One region of the Enterobacter sp. MG-EB028 genome, then DNA from elsewhere that is predicted to be linked to it. Evidence: predicted binding sites of a transcription regulator. Region 1 holds the regulator's gene; each other region holds the start of a gene.
What was found. The regulator sigma-54, encoded in region 1, starts transcription at its own class of promoters, with help from an activator protein. The targets are predictions, from matches to a motif close to GTTGGCACANNTTTCGCTNT.
Positions count from the first base shown of each region.

Region 2: norV (anaerobic nitric oxide reductase flavorubredoxin) is a predicted target of sigma-54. The motif match lies at 3,826-3,845, and genes of this name have one in related genera.
Region 3: hypA (hydrogenase maturation nickel metallochaperone HypA) is a predicted target of sigma-54. The motif match lies at 2,501-2,520, and genes of this name have one in related genera.

Region 1 covers NZ_CP195079.1:4,262,023-4,267,881, forward strand. Annotated here, with positions in the region: gene ACR42C_RS20215 (calcium/sodium antiporter) at 1-911, shown strand, start outside; gene kdsD (arabinose-5-phosphate isomerase KdsD) at 925-1,911, shown strand; gene kdsC (3-deoxy-manno-octulosonate-8-phosphatase KdsC) at 1,926-2,492, shown strand; gene lptC (LPS export ABC transporter periplasmic protein LptC) at 2,489-3,064, shown strand; gene lptA (lipopolysaccharide ABC transporter substrate-binding protein LptA) at 3,033-3,587, shown strand; gene lptB (LPS export ABC transporter ATP-binding protein) at 3,594-4,319, shown strand; gene rpoN (RNA polymerase factor sigma-54) at 4,367-5,800, shown strand; gene hpf (ribosome hibernation promoting factor) at 5,823-5,859, shown strand, end outside.
Region 2 covers NZ_CP195079.1:3,775,191-3,781,049, forward strand. Annotated here, with positions in the region: gene gutM (transcriptional regulator GutM) at 39-398, shown strand; gene srlR (glucitol operon DNA-binding transcriptional repressor SrlR) at 462-1,235, shown strand; gene gutQ (arabinose-5-phosphate isomerase GutQ) at 1,228-2,193, shown strand; gene norR (nitric oxide reductase transcriptional regulator NorR) at 2,190-3,704, opposite strand; gene norV (anaerobic nitric oxide reductase flavorubredoxin) at 3,891-5,333, shown strand; gene norW (NADH:flavorubredoxin reductase NorW) at 5,330-5,859, shown strand, end outside.
Region 3 covers NZ_CP195079.1:3,794,468-3,800,326, reverse strand. Annotated here, with positions in the region: gene hypD (hydrogenase formation protein HypD) at 1-989, opposite strand, end outside; gene ACR42C_RS17925 (HypC/HybG/HupF family hydrogenase formation chaperone) at 992-1,264, opposite strand; gene hypB (hydrogenase nickel incorporation protein HypB) at 1,255-2,118, opposite strand; gene hypA (hydrogenase maturation nickel metallochaperone HypA) at 2,122-2,472, opposite strand; gene hycA (formate hydrogenlyase regulator HycA) at 2,684-3,148, shown strand; gene ACR42C_RS17905 (4Fe-4S dicluster domain-containing protein) at 3,222-3,830, shown strand; gene hycC (formate hydrogenlyase subunit 3) at 3,827-5,641, shown strand; gene ACR42C_RS17895 (respiratory chain complex I subunit 1 family protein) at 5,643-5,859, shown strand, end outside.

The DNA of each region.
Region 1 (5,859 bases):
TCTTTGCTGCATCTATCCTGTGTCGCCTGATGGGCGTACCGCCTGTTGTCATCGGGATGACCGTGGTCAGCGTTGGCACATCACTTCCTGAAATCATCGTCTCCGTCTCGGCGTCGCTGCATGGTCAGTTAGACCTGGCAATTGGCACCGCGATTGGCTCTAACATTGTCAATATATTACTGATTTTAGGCCTTGCGGCACTTCTCCATCCATTTCGCGTGCATTCTGATGTTCTGCGCCGTGAATTGCCGCTAATGTTAGTCGTAAGCCTGCTGGCAGGGTGCGTATTTTATGACGGTGTACTCAGCTACAGCGACGGCATTTTCCTGCTGGCGCTGGCCGTCATCTGGCTGCTGTATAGTGTTAAAATTGCCCGCCAGGCGGAAAAGCAGGGTCAGGACAGCCTGACGCGTGAGCAGGTTGCCGAACTTCCGCGCGAAGGCACGCTGCCGGTCGCCCTGCTCTGGCTTGGCGTCGCGCTGATCATCATGCCAATGGCAACGCGCATGGTCGTGGATAACGCGACGGTGCTGGCAAACTATTTTGCCATGAGCGAGCTGACGATCGGCCTGACGGTTATTGCTATCGGCACCAGCTTGCCTGAGCTGGCCACCGCCATTGCGGGGGCGCGTAAAGGGGAAGATGACATCGCCATTGGTAATATCATCGGTTCCAACATTTTCAATATCGCCATTGTGATGGGCCTGCCGGCCCTGATTACGCCAGGGCCCTTTAATCCCCTGGCGTTCTCGCGCGACTACGGCGTGATGTTATTGGTCAGCGTGATATTTGCCCTGCTTTGCTGGCGGCGGCAACGACAGATCGGCAAAGGCGCAGGCGCGCTGCTGACGGGTGGATTTATCGTATGGATGGCGATGCTGTACTGGCTCTCGCCTCTTCTCTCTGGGTAAACGGAAACGCATTATGTCGCAAATAGAATTGCAGCCGGGTTTTGACTTTCAGAAAGCAGGCAAAGAGGTTCTGGAGATTGAACGTGAAGGTCTGGCGCAGTTAGATCAGTACATTAATCAGGATTTTAGTCTGGCATGTGAGAAGATGTTCTACTGTGCCGGCAAAGTCGTGGTGATGGGGATGGGTAAGTCCGGCCACATTGGACGCAAAATGGCAGCAACATTTGCCAGCACCGGAACCTCGTCTTTCTTTGTACACCCTGGGGAAGCCGCGCACGGCGATCTGGGGATGGTCACGCCGCAGGATGTCGTTATTGCGCTGTCCAACTCCGGGGAGTCCAATGAAATTCTGGCGCTGATCCCCGTACTGAAGCGACTGCAGGTGCCCCTGATTTGCATGACCAGCCGTCCGGAAAGTAGCATGGCGCGTGCGGCCGATATTCACCTGTGCGTTAAAGTACCGAAAGAGGCCTGTCCGCTGGGCCTGGCGCCGACGTCCAGCACAACTGCTGCGCTGGTCATGGGCGATGCCCTTGCCGTGGCGCTGCTCGAAGCCCGCGGTTTTACGCCGGAAGATTTCGCGCTTTCCCACCCGGGCGGCGCGCTGGGGCGCAAGCTGCTGCTGCGGGTAAACGATATTATGCACACCGGGGATGAGATCCCTCACGTCAGTAAAGAAGCCTCCCTGCGTGATGCGCTGTTGGAAATCACCCGCAAGAATCTGGGTATGACGGTCGTGTGCGACGATCTGATGAAAATTCAGGGGATCTTCACCGATGGCGACCTGCGTCGCGTGTTCGACATGGGTGTAGATGTCCGCACGCTTGGCATTGCCGACGTGATGACGCCCGGTGGCATCCGCGTGCGTCCGGGAACGCTGGCCGTGGATGTGCTGAACCTGATGCAGTCCCGCCATATCACCTCCGTTATGGTTGCCGATGGCGACCAGTTGCTGGGTGTGGTACATATGCATGATCTGCTGCGCGCTGGCGTAGTGTAATAAAGGATAAGACAATGAGTAATGCGGGTGCATCCCTTGCAACCTGTTATGGTCCGGTCAGTACCCAGATGATGGCAAAGGCGGAAAACATTCGTCTGCTCATTCTGGATGTGGATGGCGTACTTTCCGATGGCCTGATTTACATGGGCAATAATGGTGAAGAGCTGAAAGCGTTTAACGTTCGCGACGGCTACGGTATCCGCTGTGCGCTCACTTCGGGTATCGAGGTTGCTATCATCACCGGACGAAAAGCTAAACTGGTAGAAGACCGCTGTGAAACCTTAGGGATTACCCATCTTTACCAGGGTCAATCCGATAAGATGGCAGCGTTCAACGATTTACTGGGTAAACTGGCTATCGCACCGGAGAACGTGGCCTACGTCGGGGACGATCTGATTGACTGGCCGGTGATGGCTAAAGTCGGTCTCAGCATCGCGGTTGCTGATGCTCACCCGCTACTGATCCCGCGCGCTGACTACGTTACCTGCATCAACGGTGGCCGGGGTGCCGTCCGTGAAGTCTGCGATCTGCTTCTGCTGGCGCAGGGCAAGCTTGATGAGGCCAAAGGGCAATCGATATGAGTAAAACCAGACGTTGGGTTATCATTCTGCTTACGCTTGTCGCACTGGTATTGATTGGCGTGAACCTTGCCGATCGCGACGATACGCAAACGGAAGTGGTCAACAATAACGATCCAACCTATAAAAGCGATCACAGCGACACCGTGGTCTATAGCCCGGAAGGTGCGCTGAACTATCGCCTGATTGCCCAGCATGTTGAATACTTTTCCGATGACGGCGTTTCGTGGTTTACCCAACCTGTCATGACCACATTCGATAAAGACAAAGTGCCGACATGGTCAATTAAGTCAGATCGGGCCAAACTGACAAATGATCGTATGCTTTATCTGTATGGCCACGTTGAAGTCAACGCCCTGACCGCTGACTCGCAACTGCGAAAAATTACGACGGATAATGCCCAGATCAACCTGGTAACCCAGGACGTGACGTCGCAGGATCTGGTCACACTGTATGGCACAACATTTAATTCCAGCGGTTTAAGAATGCGCGGGAACTTACGCAGCAAGAACGCCGAGCTGATTGAAAAGGTTAGAACCTCCTATGAAATTCAAAACAAACAAACTCAGCCTTAAAGTAATTATCGCCAGCGCGATGCTGGCGGCCAGTCTCCCCGCGCTTGCTGTAACGGGCGATACCGACCAGCCGATCCATATCGAGTCCGACACCCAGTCTCTCGATATGCAGGGTAACGTCGTTACCTTCACGGGTAACGTCGTCATGACGCAGGGCACCATCAAAATTAATGCCGATAAGGTGGTCGTTACCCGTCCGGGCGGCGAGCAGGGCAAAGAGATCATTGATGGCTACGGCAACCCGGCCACCTTCTACCAGATGCAGGACAACGGCAAGCCGGTGAAGGGCCACGCCTCGCATATGCACTATGAGCTGGCGAAGGATCTGGTCATCCTGACCGGAAACGCCTATCTGGAACAGCTGGACAGCAATATTACCGGTGACCAGATTACCTATCTGGTTAAAGAGCAAAAAATGCAGGCCTCCAGCGAGAAAGGCAAACGCGTAACCACCGTGCTGGTTCCGTCGCAGCTGCAGGACAAAGGCAAGGGCCAGGCCCCGGCACAGAAGAAGAGTAACTAATTCGCTATGGCAACATTAACTGCAAAAAATCTCGCGAAGGCTTACAAAGGCCGCCGTGTCGTAGAAGATGTCAGTCTGACCGTCAACTCCGGCGAAATTGTGGGCCTGCTTGGCCCGAACGGTGCGGGTAAAACCACCACCTTCTACATGGTGGTTGGTATTGTGCCGCGCGATGCCGGCAACATTATTATTGACGATGAAGACATCAGCCTGCTGCCGCTGCACGCGCGCGCGCGCCGTGGCATCGGCTATCTGCCGCAGGAAGCCTCTATTTTCCGTCGTCTGAGCGTCTTTGATAACCTGATGGCGGTCTTGCAAATTCGCGACGACCTGACCAACGAACAGCGTCAGGATCGCGCCAACGAGCTGATGGAAGAGTTTCACATCGAGCACCTGCGCGACAGCCTGGGCCAGGCATTGTCCGGGGGGGAACGCCGTCGTGTTGAGATTGCGCGCGCGCTGGCCGCCAATCCGAAGTTTATCCTTCTGGATGAACCATTTGCGGGCGTTGACCCAATCTCCGTTATCGACATTAAACGCATTATCGAGCATCTGCGTGACAGCGGGCTTGGCGTGCTGATCACCGACCACAACGTTCGTGAAACGCTGGCGGTATGTGAACGCGCATATATCGTGAGCCAGGGCAATCTGATCGCCCACGGTACGCCGCAGCAGATCCTCGAAGACGATCATGTTAAGCGCGTCTATCTTGGGGAAGACTTCAGACTCTGATAGGGTAGAGGTAACGTAACGCCGAACCGGAGAAAAATGCTCTGAACATGAAGCAAGGTTTGCAATTAAGGCTCAGCCAACAGCTGGCGATGACGCCGCAGCTACAGCAAGCAATTCGCCTGTTGCAGCTGTCCACGTTAGAACTTCAGCAGGAGCTCCAGCAGGCGCTGGACAGCAATCCCCTGCTGGAGCAAGCCGATCTTCATGACGAGGTAGACACCCAGCAGTCACAGGATACAGAAGCGCTCGACACCGCGGATGCACTCGAACAAAAAGAGATGCCGGACGAGCTTCCGCTGGATGCCAGCTGGGATGAAATCTATACCGCCGGCACCCCTTCCGGCACGCGTGCAGACTACCAGGACGACGAGCTACCGGTCTACCAGGGCGAAACCACCCAGTCGCTGCAGGATTACCTGATGTGGCAGGTAGAGCTTACCCCCTTCTCCGATACCGACCGCGCCATTGCCACGTCGATTGTCGACGCCGTTGATGACACCGGTTATTTGACCGTCACGCTGGACGACATTCTGGAAAGCATGGGCGATGAAGAGATTGAGATTGAGGAGATTGAAGCGGTACTGAAACGCATCCAGCGCTTCGATCCGGTCGGGGTGGCCGCGAAGGACCTGCGCGACTGTCTGCTGATCCAGCTTTCTCAGTTCAGCAAAGAGACGCCGTGGCTCGACGAGGCGCGCTTAATCATCAGCGATCATCTGGATCTTCTGGCTAACCACGATTTCCGCACCCTGATGCGCGTGACGCGCCTGAAGGAAGAGGTGCTGAAAGAGGCGGTAAATCTGATCCAGTCTCTCGATCCGCGTCCCGGTCAGTCGATCCAGACCAGCGAACCCGAGTACGTTATCCCGGACGTGCTGGTCAGAAAACACAATGACCGCTGGGTCGTTGAACTGAACTCTGACAGCATCCCTCGCCTGCAAATCAACCAGCAGTACGCCTCTATGTGCACCAGCGCGCGCAACGACTCCGACAATCAATATATTCGCAGCAATCTTCAGGAAGCGCGATGGTTGATCAAGAGCCTGGAGAGCCGGAATGATACCCTGCTGCGCGTGAGCCGCTGCATCGTCGAACAGCAGCAGGCATTCTTTGAGCAGGGCGAAGAGTATATGAAACCGATGGTACTGGCGGATATCGCCCAGGCCGTCGAGATGCATGAATCCACCATTTCCCGCGTCACCACGCAGAAGTATCTGCACAGTCCGCGCGGTATTTTTGAGCTTAAGTATTTCTTCTCCAGCCATGTGAACACCGAGGGCGGCGGCGAAGCGTCGTCAACGGCGATTCGCGCACTGGTGAAGAAGTTGATCGCCGCGGAGAACCCCGCGAAGCCACTAAGTGACAGTAAGTTGACCACCATGCTGTCCGATCAGGGTATTATGGTGGCACGTCGTACTGTTGCGAAGTATCGAGAGTCTTTATCCATTCCGCCGTCTAACCAGCGTAAACAGCTGGTCTGACACAACCGATAAGGAAGACACTATGCAGCTCAATATCACAGGACACAACGTCGAGATTA
Region 2 (5,859 bases), 490 kb from region 1:
GGGTTAGGGTGAGGGGTGAGTGAAAATAAGGAGCGAATATGGTTACCGCATTAATCACCGTCGCCGCCCTCGCCTGGCTGTGCCAGATGGCGTTTGGCGGCTGGCAAATCCATCAATTTAACCGCGCCTTTGATGCGCTGTGCCAGAAGGGTCGCGTCGGCGTCGGGCGTTCCGGTGGACGTTTCAAACCGCGGGTCGTCGTCGCTGTTGCGCTGGATGAAAACAATAAGGTCTGCGATTCCCTGATCATGCGCGGCATGACGGTCTTTGCCCGACCGGCCAAAATCCAGGCAATCAACGGCATTTTGCTGCAGGAATTACGGCCTGATGTGATCTTTCCCCATGATCCACTCTGTCAGAATGCACTATCATTAGCGCTTAATCTGAAACATGGATAATTTCGTTGTGAAAGCTATAGACTTGCGAAATTATCATTTCGCAACCTAAGGAACGAAGCGCCTATGAAACCTCGTCAGCGGCAGGCGGCCATTCTCGAGCATCTGCAAAAGCAGGGAAAATGCTCGGTAGAGGACCTCGCCCACTACTTTGACACCACCGGCACGACGATACGCAAGGACCTTGTATTGCTCGAAAACTCTGGCGCCGTCATTCGAACCTACGGCGGCGTGGTGCTTAATAAAGACGAAGCCGACCCGCCTATCGATCACAAAACGCTGATCAATACCCACCAGAAAGCGCTGATTGCCGAAGCCGCCGTAAAATTTATCCACGATGGCGACTCCATCATCCTCGACGCGGGCAGCACCGTCCTGCAGATGATCCCCCTGCTCAGCCGCTTTAACAACATCACGGTGATGACCAACAGCCTGCACATCGTTAACGCCCTGTCGGAGTTCGACAGTGAGCAGACCATCCTGATGCCCGGCGGTACCTTCCGCAAAAAATCGGCATCGTTTCACGGTCAGCTGGCAGAGAACGCCTTCGACCACTTCAGCTTCGATAAACTGTTTATGGGCACCGACGGCATCGACCTGAACGCGGGCGTCACGACGTTTAACGAGGTCTTCAGCGTCAGCAAAGCGATGTGCAACGCCGCGCGGGAAGTGATTTTGATGGCAGACTCGTCGAAGTTTGGCCGCAAAAGCCCCAACATTGTCTGTAGCCTTGAAAGCGTTGATAAGCTGATTACCGACGCGGGTATCGATCCGGCGTTCAAAAAAGCGCTGGAAGAAAAAGGCATCGACGTGATCGTAACCGGAGAGAGAGATGAGTGATTTTCTGTTAGAAACGGGCCGCCAGACGCTAATGCTGGAGCTGCAGGAAGCCAGCCGCCTGCCGGAACGTCTGGGCGAGGATTTCGTCCGCGCCGCCAACACCATTATCCACTGCGAAGGCAAAGTGATCGTGGCGGGCATCGGTAAATCCGGCCATATCGGCAAAAAGATTGCCGCGACGCTCGCCAGCACCGGCACCCCGGCGTTCTTCGTGCATCCGGCAGAGGCGCTGCACGGCGATCTGGGGATGATTGAAAGCCGCGACGTGATGCTGTTTATCTCCTACTCCGGCTCGGCCAAGGAGCTGGATCTCATCATCCCTCGCCTGCAGGAAAAATCGGTCGCCCTGCTGGCGATGACCGGGAAACCCCGCTCGCCGCTGGCGCTGGCCGCCAAGGCGACCCTGGATATTTCCGTTGAACGTGAAGCCTGTCCGATGCACCTTGCCCCGACCTCCAGCACCGTTAACACCCTGATGATGGGCGACGCGCTGGCGATGGCGGTGATGCAGGCGCGCGGCTTTAACGAAGAAGATTTTGCCCGTTCGCATCCGGCAGGAGCGCTCGGTGCTCGCCTGCTCAACAAGGTTCACCACCTGATGCGCACCGACGATGCCATTCCGCAGGTCAAACTCGATACCAGCGTGATGGACGCGATGCTGGAGCTGAGCCGCACCGGGTTGGGGCTGGTGGCGGTGTGCGATGACAGCGGCAACGTGAAGGGCGTGTTCACCGACGGCGACCTGCGCCGCTGGCTGGTGGGCGGCGGCAGGCTGGAAACGAACGTGTCGGACGCCATGACCAAAGGCGGGCTAACGCTGAACGCCGACAGCCGCGCCATTGAAGCCAAAGAGGTGCTGATGAAGCGCAAAATCACCGCCGCACCGGTGGTGGACGAGCACGGCAGGCTGTGCGGCGCCATCAACCTGCAGGACTTCTACCAGGCCGGGATAATCTAACCCTTCAGCCCGAGACGCTTCGCCAGCCGGTGCAGGTTGGCGACGTCCATCTCCAGCGCACGGGCGCACGCCGCCCAGCTGCGGTTGTTCTGCTCCAGCGCGCGGGTAATCATCTGACGCTGAAATGCTTCCGTCGCCTCGCGCAGGTTCTCGTTCACGCTCTCAGGCGTTGCAGGCTTCACGGACGGCGTATTTTCATCCTGCAGCGCAAAATGGCGCGCATGAATAACCACTTCATCCCCCGAGCGCGTCGCCCGCGCCAGCACTACCGCGCGGTGAATCGCATGCTCCAGCTCGCGCACGTTGCCCGGCCAGCCGTAGCTCAGCAGATGCGATCTCGCCCCCGGACTCAGCACCACGCGGGAAAGCCCCATCCTGAGGCGGCACTGCTCGCAGAAAAAGCCCGCCAGCAGCACCACGTCGTCCCCGCGCTCGCGTAGCGGGGGCACGGACAGCGGGAACACGCTCAGGCGGTGGAACAGGTCGGCGCGGAAATTGCCCGCCAGCACCGCTTCACGCAGATCCCGGTTAGTCGCTGCCAGCACGCGCACGTCCACTCTGTGGCTGCGGTCATCCCCCACGCGCTGAATATCGCCGTACTGCAATACGCGCAGCAGTTTGGCCTGAAGTGATAAGGATAATTCGCCAATCTCATCCAGGAAGAGCGTGCCGTTATCGGCCATTTCGAACTTGCCGCTGCGGTTGCTGATCGCCCCGGTAAACGCCCCTTTGACGTGACCAAACAGCTCGCTCTCCGCCACGCTTTCCGGCAGCGCGGCGCAGTTGAGGTACACCAGCGGGTTGACCGCCCGCGGCGAGGCTTCGTGAATGGCTTTCGCCACCAGCTCCTTACCGGTGCCGGTCTCCCCGAAGATCAGCACGTTCAGATCGGACGCGGCGACAATCTCAATCTCTTTTTTGAGCTGCGCCATGCCGGGCGAAAGGCCGATCATCTCCGTGTGCGTGACCTGCTCAAACGCCGCCGGGCTGCCGGGAAGAATATTCTGGCTCTCCAGCTGCTCTATCAACAGCGCATTATTCAGCGCCCCGGCGGCCAGCGCCGCAATCAGGCGCAGCGCTTCGTCACTGAAGGTGTCGAACTGGTCCGGCGACATGCCGTCGAGGGTCAGTGCACCAATCAGGTTTTGCCCGGCAAACAGCGGCAGGCCGATGCAGGCGTGCACCTTCAGGCTCTCCTGTCCGGGGATCAGGCCGTCGTACGGGTCGGGCAGATCGCTGTCCGCCGGGAAACGCACCACGTCACCCGCGCGGGCGATGGTCTCCAGCCGCGGATGGCCTTCAAGGGTAAAGCGCCGTCCGAGCACGTCCTGCGCCAGCCCGTCGATAGCCAGCGGAATAAACTGTCTTCCCTCGTAGCGCAGCAGCGCCGAGGCGTCACACGCCAGCACCTGGCGCAGCGTGGAGATCAGCCGTTGAAAGCGGTCCTGATGGCCGATACCGGTTTGCAGTTCAATGGCAATCTTCGCCAGCACATCTACAGAAAAGCTCATGTCAGCCTCACAGTCATTTTGACAATACATAGTGTCATATTGACAGCTTTCTTGATAGTCACAATGACTATCCTTTACGGACAATACATTTATAAACTCAATATTATCAATCAATTAAATAGTTGGCACGCACCTTGATATAGGTACAGCATCTTATTTGAAACGCTGTATTACGCTGAGGTTGCTATGTCTATTCTGGTTAAAAATAACATTCATTGGGTGGGTCAACGTGACTGGGAAGTGCGCGATTTCCACGGGACGGAATACAAAACGCTGCGCGGCAGCAGCTACAACAGCTATCTCATTCGCGAAGGTAAAAACGTGCTGATCGATACCGTCGATCACAAGTTCAGCCGCGAGTTCGTGCAGAACCTGCGCAGCGAAATCGATCTGAACGCCATCGACTACATCATCATCAACCATGCGGAAGAGGATCACGCCGGGGCCCTGACCGAACTGATGTCCTGCATCCCGGACACCCCAATCTACTGCACCACCAACGCCATCGACTCGATCAACGGCCACCATCACCATCCGGAGTGGAACTTCCACACCGTGAAAACCGGCGACGCGCTGGATATCGGCAACGGCAAGCAGCTGATCTTTGTGGAAACCCCGATGCTGCACTGGCCGGACAGCATGATGACCTACATGACCGGCGACGCGGTGCTGTTCAGCAACGACGCCTTCGGCCAGCACTACTGCGACGAGCGCCTGTTCAACGACGAAGTGGACCAAACCGAGCTGTTCGAACAGTGCCAGCGTTACTACGCCAACATCCTGACCCCATTCAGCCGCCTGGTGACGCCGAAAATCACCGAGATCCTCGGCTTCAACCTGCCGGTGGAGATGATTGCCACCTCTCACGGCGTGGTGTGGCGTGAAAACCCAACCCAGATAGTGGAGCTGTACCTGAAATGGGCGGCAGATTATCAGGAAGACCGCATTACGATTTTCTACGACACCATGTCCAACAACACCCGCATGATGGCGGACGCCATTGCCCAGGGCATCAACGAAGTGGACCCGAACGTGGCGGTGAAAATCTTCAACGTGGCGCGCAGCGATAAGAACGAGGTATTGACCAACGTCTTCCGCTCTAAGGGCGTGCTGGTGGGCACCTCCACCATGAATAACGTGATGATGCCGAAAATTGCCGGCCTGGTGGAAGAGATGACCGGTCTGCGCTTTCGCAACAAACGCGCCAGTGCCTTTGGTTCACACGGCTGGAGCGGCGGCGCGGTAGACCGTCTCTCCACCCGTTTACAGGATGCCGGTTTTGAGATGTCCCTGAGCCTGAAGGCGAAATGGCGTCCTGATCTCGACGCGCTGGAAATCTGCCGCCAGCACGGCCGAGACATTGCCCGTCAGTGGGCGCTCGCACCGCTTCCTGATGCCGATGCAACACCCGCCGAACAGCCGCAAACCTGTGACGTGGCCGCCAGCGCCGATCTCGGCCCACGCATGCAGTGCAGCGTCTGCCAGTGGGTTTACGATCCTGAGCTGGGCGAGCCGCTACAGGATGTCTCTCCGTGCACGCCGTGGAGCGAGGTGCCGGACAACTTCCTCTGCCCGGAATGTTCCCTCGGCAAAGACGTCTTTGACGAACTGGCAGCGGAGGCAAAATGAGCAACGGCATCGTTATCATCGGCTCGGGCTTTGCCGCCCGCCAGCTGGTGAAAAATATCCGCAAGCAGGACGCTCACGTGCCGCTGACGGTGATTGCCGCTGACAGCATGGACGAGTACAACAAGCCTGATTTAAGCCACGTCATCAGCCAGAATCAGCGCGCCGAAGACCTCACCCGCCAGACGGCGGGGGAGTTCGCGGAGCAGTTTAACCTGCGTCTGTTTCCGTACACCTGGGTCACCGACATCGACGCCGACGCCCACGTGGTGAAAGCAAAAGAGAAAACCTGGCAGTACTACAGGCTGGTGCTGGCGACCGGGGCATCTGCCTTTGTGCCGCCGGTTGAGGGCCGCGAGCTGATGATTACCCTCAACAGCCAGCAGGAGTACCAGGCCAGCGAAACCCTGCTCCGCGATGCGCAACGGGTGATGATTGTCGGCGGCGGGCTGATCGGCACCGAGCTGGCGATGGATTTCTGCCGCGCGGGGAAATCCGTCACCCTGGTTGACCACGCGGCCAGTATTCT
Region 3 (5,859 bases), 470 kb from region 1:
TTGCCGGTAAGCACCTCGCCGCAGCGGGCGCGGGGATCGTCGCACACCTGCTGTGGCTGTGGGCGGAAGTGCGCTTCGGCATCGAATGCGCGATAGGCAGGCGTCAGGCGCACGCCGGATTCGGCAATCAACCCCAGCCCGCGCCACTCGCTGTCGCCCTCAACGCTAAACACGTCGGCTATCGCCTGCTGCGCCCGCTCATTTCCCGCATCGGGCACCACGCGACGATACTGATTTTCCACCGCGCTCAGGGCCGCTATTTTCTGCTCAACCAGCATGGTCACACCTTGCAGTAGATCAAGCGGTTCGAAACCAGCGACCACTAACGGACGATTGTACTGTTCAGCGATAAAACCGTAGGCGTCTGTGCCAATCACCATGCTGACGTGGCCCGGTGCCAGAAACGCGTCGATGCCGTTGTCCGGCTCTTCCAGCAGGCTGCGCAGCGTGGGAATGAGCGTAATATGCTGGCAGAAAAAGAAAAAGTTACCGACGCCGCGCGCTTTCGCCTGCTGCAGCGTGATGGCCGTAGCGGGCATGGTGGTCTCAAAACCCAGCCCGAAAAAGACGACCTTGCGCTCAGGGTTATCCATCGCCAGCGTCAGGGCATCCATCGGTGAGTAAACGATCCGCACGTCCGCCCCGCGCGCTTTCGCCTGCAGCAGCGAGCCGTTTTTCCCCGGCACGCGCATCGCGTCGCCAAAGGTGCAGAAAGTAACGTCGGGCTGGCCGGCAATTTCAATGCAGCTGTCGATGCGCCCCATCGGCAGCACGCACACCGGGCAGCCGGGGCCGTGAATAAACTCGATGTTCTCCGGCAGCAGCTGGTCGAGGCCAAATTTGAAGATGGCGTGCGTATGTCCGCCGCACACCTCCATGATCCGCAGCGGCTTTTCTTTCGTGTAGTCCAGCAGCGCCGCGCGCGTTTTCAGATGCCCGATAAGCTGCATCACCTGCTCCGGCGCGCGGTATTCATCAACGTAACGCATGATTACCTTTCCTCGCCGTACAGGAGCGCGCCCACGTCCGGTTCCACGTCAAACATGTTTTGCAGCGCTTCGAGTGTGTCGCGGGCTTCTGCTTCGTTAATCACGCTCATCGCAAAGCCTACGTGGACCAGCACCCATTGGCCGAGGCGCGACGCGCCCGCTTCATCGGTGCTGCCCACCAGCGTCAGGTCGACGTCGCGCAGGATGCCGCAGACCTCGACTTTGGCCTGATTGCCGTCAATGGAGTGGATTTGTCCGGGTACGCCTATGCACATCGTTCGCTCTCCAGCCAGTCCAGCCAGGCGTCCATCCCGTCGCCGCGCGTGGCGGAAACCAGCAGGATGTGAATGTCCGGGTTCACCTCGCGGGCATACGCCATACACTTATCAACGTCAAAATTCAGGTACGGCAGCAGGTCGACTTTGTTCAGCAGCATGATGGAGGCGGCGGCGAACATGTGCGGATACTTCAGCGGCTTGTCCTCCCCTTCGGTGACGGAGAGCACCGCCACTTTGTGGCGTTCGCCAAGGTCAAAGCTTGCCGGGCAGACCAGGTTACCGACGTTTTCAATAAACAGGATGCCGTTATCCGCCAGCGGCAGGCGCGGCGCGGCGTCGGCAATCATCTGCGCGTCCAGGTGGCAGCCTTTACCGGTGTTAACTTGAATTGCCGGGGTGCCGGTTTCGCGGATGCGCGCCGCGTCGTTTACCGTTTGCTGGTCGCCCTCGATCACCGCGCAGGAGACGCGCCCGTTGAGGCGTTTGAGCGTTTCGGTCAGCAGCGTGGTTTTGCCGGAACCGGGGCTGGAGACCAGGTTCAGCACCAGCTGTTTGCGGGCGGCGAAGCGGGCGCGGTTGCGGGCGGCGATCTGGTTATTTTTGTCCAGCACGTCGAGCTCCACCTCCAGCATCTGGCGCTGGCTCATGCCCGGCGCGTGGGTGCCCGCTTCGCCGTGGCCGTAATGCAGGTCACCCGCGCCGGAGCGTTGCGGTGCAAAGGTTATGCCGGTCAGGGCCGCCGCAGGACGCGGGGCGGGGGAAAAGGGCGCGGAGCGAAACGCGGAGTGGGGGCGGTGTTCATCCCCTTCTATATACAGGTTGCCTTCGGCGCAACCGCAGGTACTACACATACTTTACTCCTTCTCGATTTCGAGACGTTGGATCTGCATGCCGTCATCCGCCACGATGCGCAGCCCGGCGCTCTGGCACTGCGGGCAGCGCTGAACCTTCGATGACAGCAGGGTGACGTACTGCTGGCACTGCTCGCACCAGCACTCCGCCTGCTGCTCTTCAATATGCAGCGCGCAGCCTTCCGCCAGCGTGCCGCGGCACACCAGCTCAAAGCAGAAGGTCAGGGCGCTGGTCTCGACGCAGGAAAACGCCCCGATCTTCAGCCAGACGCCGGTGACGCGTTTCGCGCGGTTTTGCACTGCCTGCTGTTCGATAAGTTCCAGAGCCCGCTGGCAGAGGGTGATTTCGTGCATGACGCCTCCTCAATGAATTGCGCCATTAAATGCAATAACGGTGCCAGCTTGATTTTTGTTAAGGCGTGACGATGTCAACGCTGTCGAAATGACACGTCGACATCGCAGCGTTGACAGTGACTTTTTTGATAAAAGCAATATGAATCAATTAATTAAAAACTGGCACGGAATCTGCTTAACAGCCGCTATCTCCATTAACCGGATACCTTTTATGACTATTTGGGAAATCAGCGAAAAAGCGGATTACATCGCGCAGCACCACCAGCAGCTTCAGGATCAGTGGCACCTCTACTGCAACTCTCTGGTTCAGGGGATCACCCTGTCAAAAGCGCGTCTGCATCACGCGATGAGCTGTGCGGCGCAGGGCGATATGCGATTTGTCCTCTTCGGCCATTTCACGGTTTTTGTCACCCTGGCAGACAGCTTTAACAGCCACACCATCGAGTACTACGTCGAGAACAAAGAGGGTGAAAAACAGTGTATTGCGCAGGCCCAGCTGATGGCCGACGGCATGGTCGACGGCTACGTCAGCAACCGCGATCGCCAGCAGGTGCTTGAGCACTATCTGGAGAAAATCTCGCCGGTTTACAACGGTCTCTACGCCGCGGTTGAACACGACTTGCCGGTCGACCTGAAACAGCTGGTCGCGGGAAAGATTCCCGCTAACCCTGCCTGATAACCGCGTGTCGAAAAGTGTCGATGAGACAGTTTTTCGTCGTCAAAAATGACCATCACCTGAGGATTGCCCGGTGAACCGTTTTGTAATTGCTGACTCGACGGTCTGTATTGGCTGTCGAACCTGTGAGGCGGCGTGCTCGGAAACGCACCGCCTGCACGGGCTGCAGTCCATGCCGCGCCTGCGCGTCATGCGTAATGAAAAAGAGTCTGCCCCGCAGCTCTGCCACCACTGTGAAGATGCCCCGTGTGCGGGCGTGTGCCCGGTTAACGCCATCACCCGCGTCGATGGCGCGGTCCAGCTGAACGAAAGCCTGTGCGTCAGCTGCAAGCTGTGCGGCATCGCCTGCCCGTTCGGCGCCATTGAATTTTCCGGCAGCCGCCCGTTGCATATCCCGGCGAACGCCAATACCCCGAAAGCGCTGCCTGCGCCACCCGCTCCGGCGAAGGTGAGCACGCTGCTGGACTGGGTGCCCGGCATCCGCGCTATCGCGGTGAAGTGCGACCTGTGCAGCTTTGACGAACAGGGCCCGGCCTGCGTGCGGACCTGCCCGACCAAAGCGCTGATCCTGGTCAACATCCGCGACATCGCCCGCACCAGCAGGCGCAAGCGCGAGCTGACCATTAATACCGACGTCGGCGATCTTTCGCTTCTGCAGTCGCTTAACGAGGGGGCGAAATGAACGCGATATTTATGATTAACAGCGCCGTGGCGTACTTTGCCGCTGCCGCCGTGCTGGCGCTGGTGTTCTCTTTCCATAAAACCCTGAGCGGCTGGATAGCCGGTATCGGCGGGGCGGTCGGCAGCCTGATGACGCTGGCCGCTGGCGGCGTGGTTCTGCTCGGCGGACAATCCGTGGAAACACTTATGCCGCTGATTCGCCACACCGTGGCGATTACACCGCTAAACGCCATCTGGCTGGTGACCTTTGGCCTGTGCGGGCTGTTTATCAGCCTGTTCAATATTGACTGGCACCGTCATCAGCAGGTCAAAGCCAACGGCCTGCTGGTGAACCTGCTGATGGCCACGGCGGTCTGCACGGTTATCGCCAGCAACCTCGGTGCGCTGGTGGTGATGGCGGAGATCATGGCCCTGTGCGGCGTGTTCCTGACGGGCTGCAGCGCCTCCGGCAAGCTGTGGTTTGCGCTCGGTCGCCTCGGGACGCTGCTGCTGGCGCTGGCCTGCTGGTTGGTGTGGCAGCGTTTCGGCACCCTGGACTTTTCCGCGCTTAACGGCCAGACGCTGGGCAACGACGTCTGGCTGCTTGGCGTAGTCGGCTTTGGCCTGCTGGCCGGGATTATCCCGCTGCACGGCTGGGTGCCGCAGGCGCATGCGAATGCCCCGGCGCCGGCTGCCGCGCTGTTCTCCACCGTGGTGATGAAGGTGGGGCTGTTCGGTATCCTGACCCTCACGCTGACCGGCGGTCAGCCGCCGCTGTGGTGGGGCGTGATGCTGCTGATTGCGGGCATGGTCACCGCGTTCGTTGGCGGGTTGTACGCCCTGATGGAGCACAACATTCAGCGCCTGCTGGCGTACCACACCCTTGAAAACATCGGCATCATCCTGCTCGGTATGGGCGCGGGCGTCGCCGGGCTGGCGCTTAACCAGCCGGCGCTGATTGCTGCCGGGTTTATCGGCGGCCTGTATCACCTCGTCAACCACAGCCTGTTTAAAAGCACCCTCTTCCTCGGGGCGGGTAGCGTCTGGTTCCGCACCGGCCATCGGGATATCGAAAAGCTCGGCGGCATCGGCAAAAAGATGCCGGTGATTTCACTCGCCATGCTGGTGGGGCTGATGGCGATGGCTGCGCTGCCGCCGCTGAACGGCTTTGCCGGGGAGTGGGTGATCTACCAGTCCTTCTTCGCGCTCGGTCAGAGCGATCTCTTTATCGCGCGCCTGTTAGGCCCGCTACTGGCAGTCGGGCTGGCGATTACCGGGGCGCTGGCGGTGATGTGCATGGCGAAGGTTTACGGCGTGACCTTCCTCGGCGCGCCGCGCACCCGTGAAGCTGAAAACGCCTGCTGCGCACCGGTACTGATGTGTGCCAGCGTGGTCGCGCTGGCGCTGTGCTGCATTGCGGGCGGGGTTGCCGCGCCGTGGCTACTGCCGCTGCTGGGCAACGCCGTTCCGCTGCCGCTGACCACGGCGCATACCGTCGTATCCCAGCCGATGATGGCGCTGCTGCTGGTTGCCGCACCGCTGCTGCCATTCGTGCTGATGCTGTTCTTTAAACGCGACCGACTCGCCTCCCGCTCGCGCGGCGCGGCGTGGGCCTGCGGCTACGAACACGAGCAGTCGATGGTCATCACCGCCCACGGTTTCGCCATGCCGGTGAAGGAAAACTTCGCCGCCGTGCTGAAGCTGCGCCGCTGGCTGAACCCGGTGGGCTGGGTACCGGGCTGGCAGAGCGCTGCCGCACCCGCGCTGTTCCGCCGTCTGGCGGTCATCGAGCTGGCGGTGCTGGTGGTTATTGTGATTTCACGAGGAGCCTGACATGAGTCTGTTACTGGCAATTCTTCAGGCGCTGGTGCTGTTCGCCGCCGCGCCGCTGCTGTCGGGCATCACGCGCGTGGCGCGCGCCCGAATGCACAACCGCCGAGGGCCTGGGGTGCTCCAGGAGTACCGCGATCTCTTCAAGCTGCTTTCTCGTCAGAGCGTGGCCCCGGACGCCGCAGGCTGGGTCTTCCGCCTGACGCCGTTCGTGATGGTTG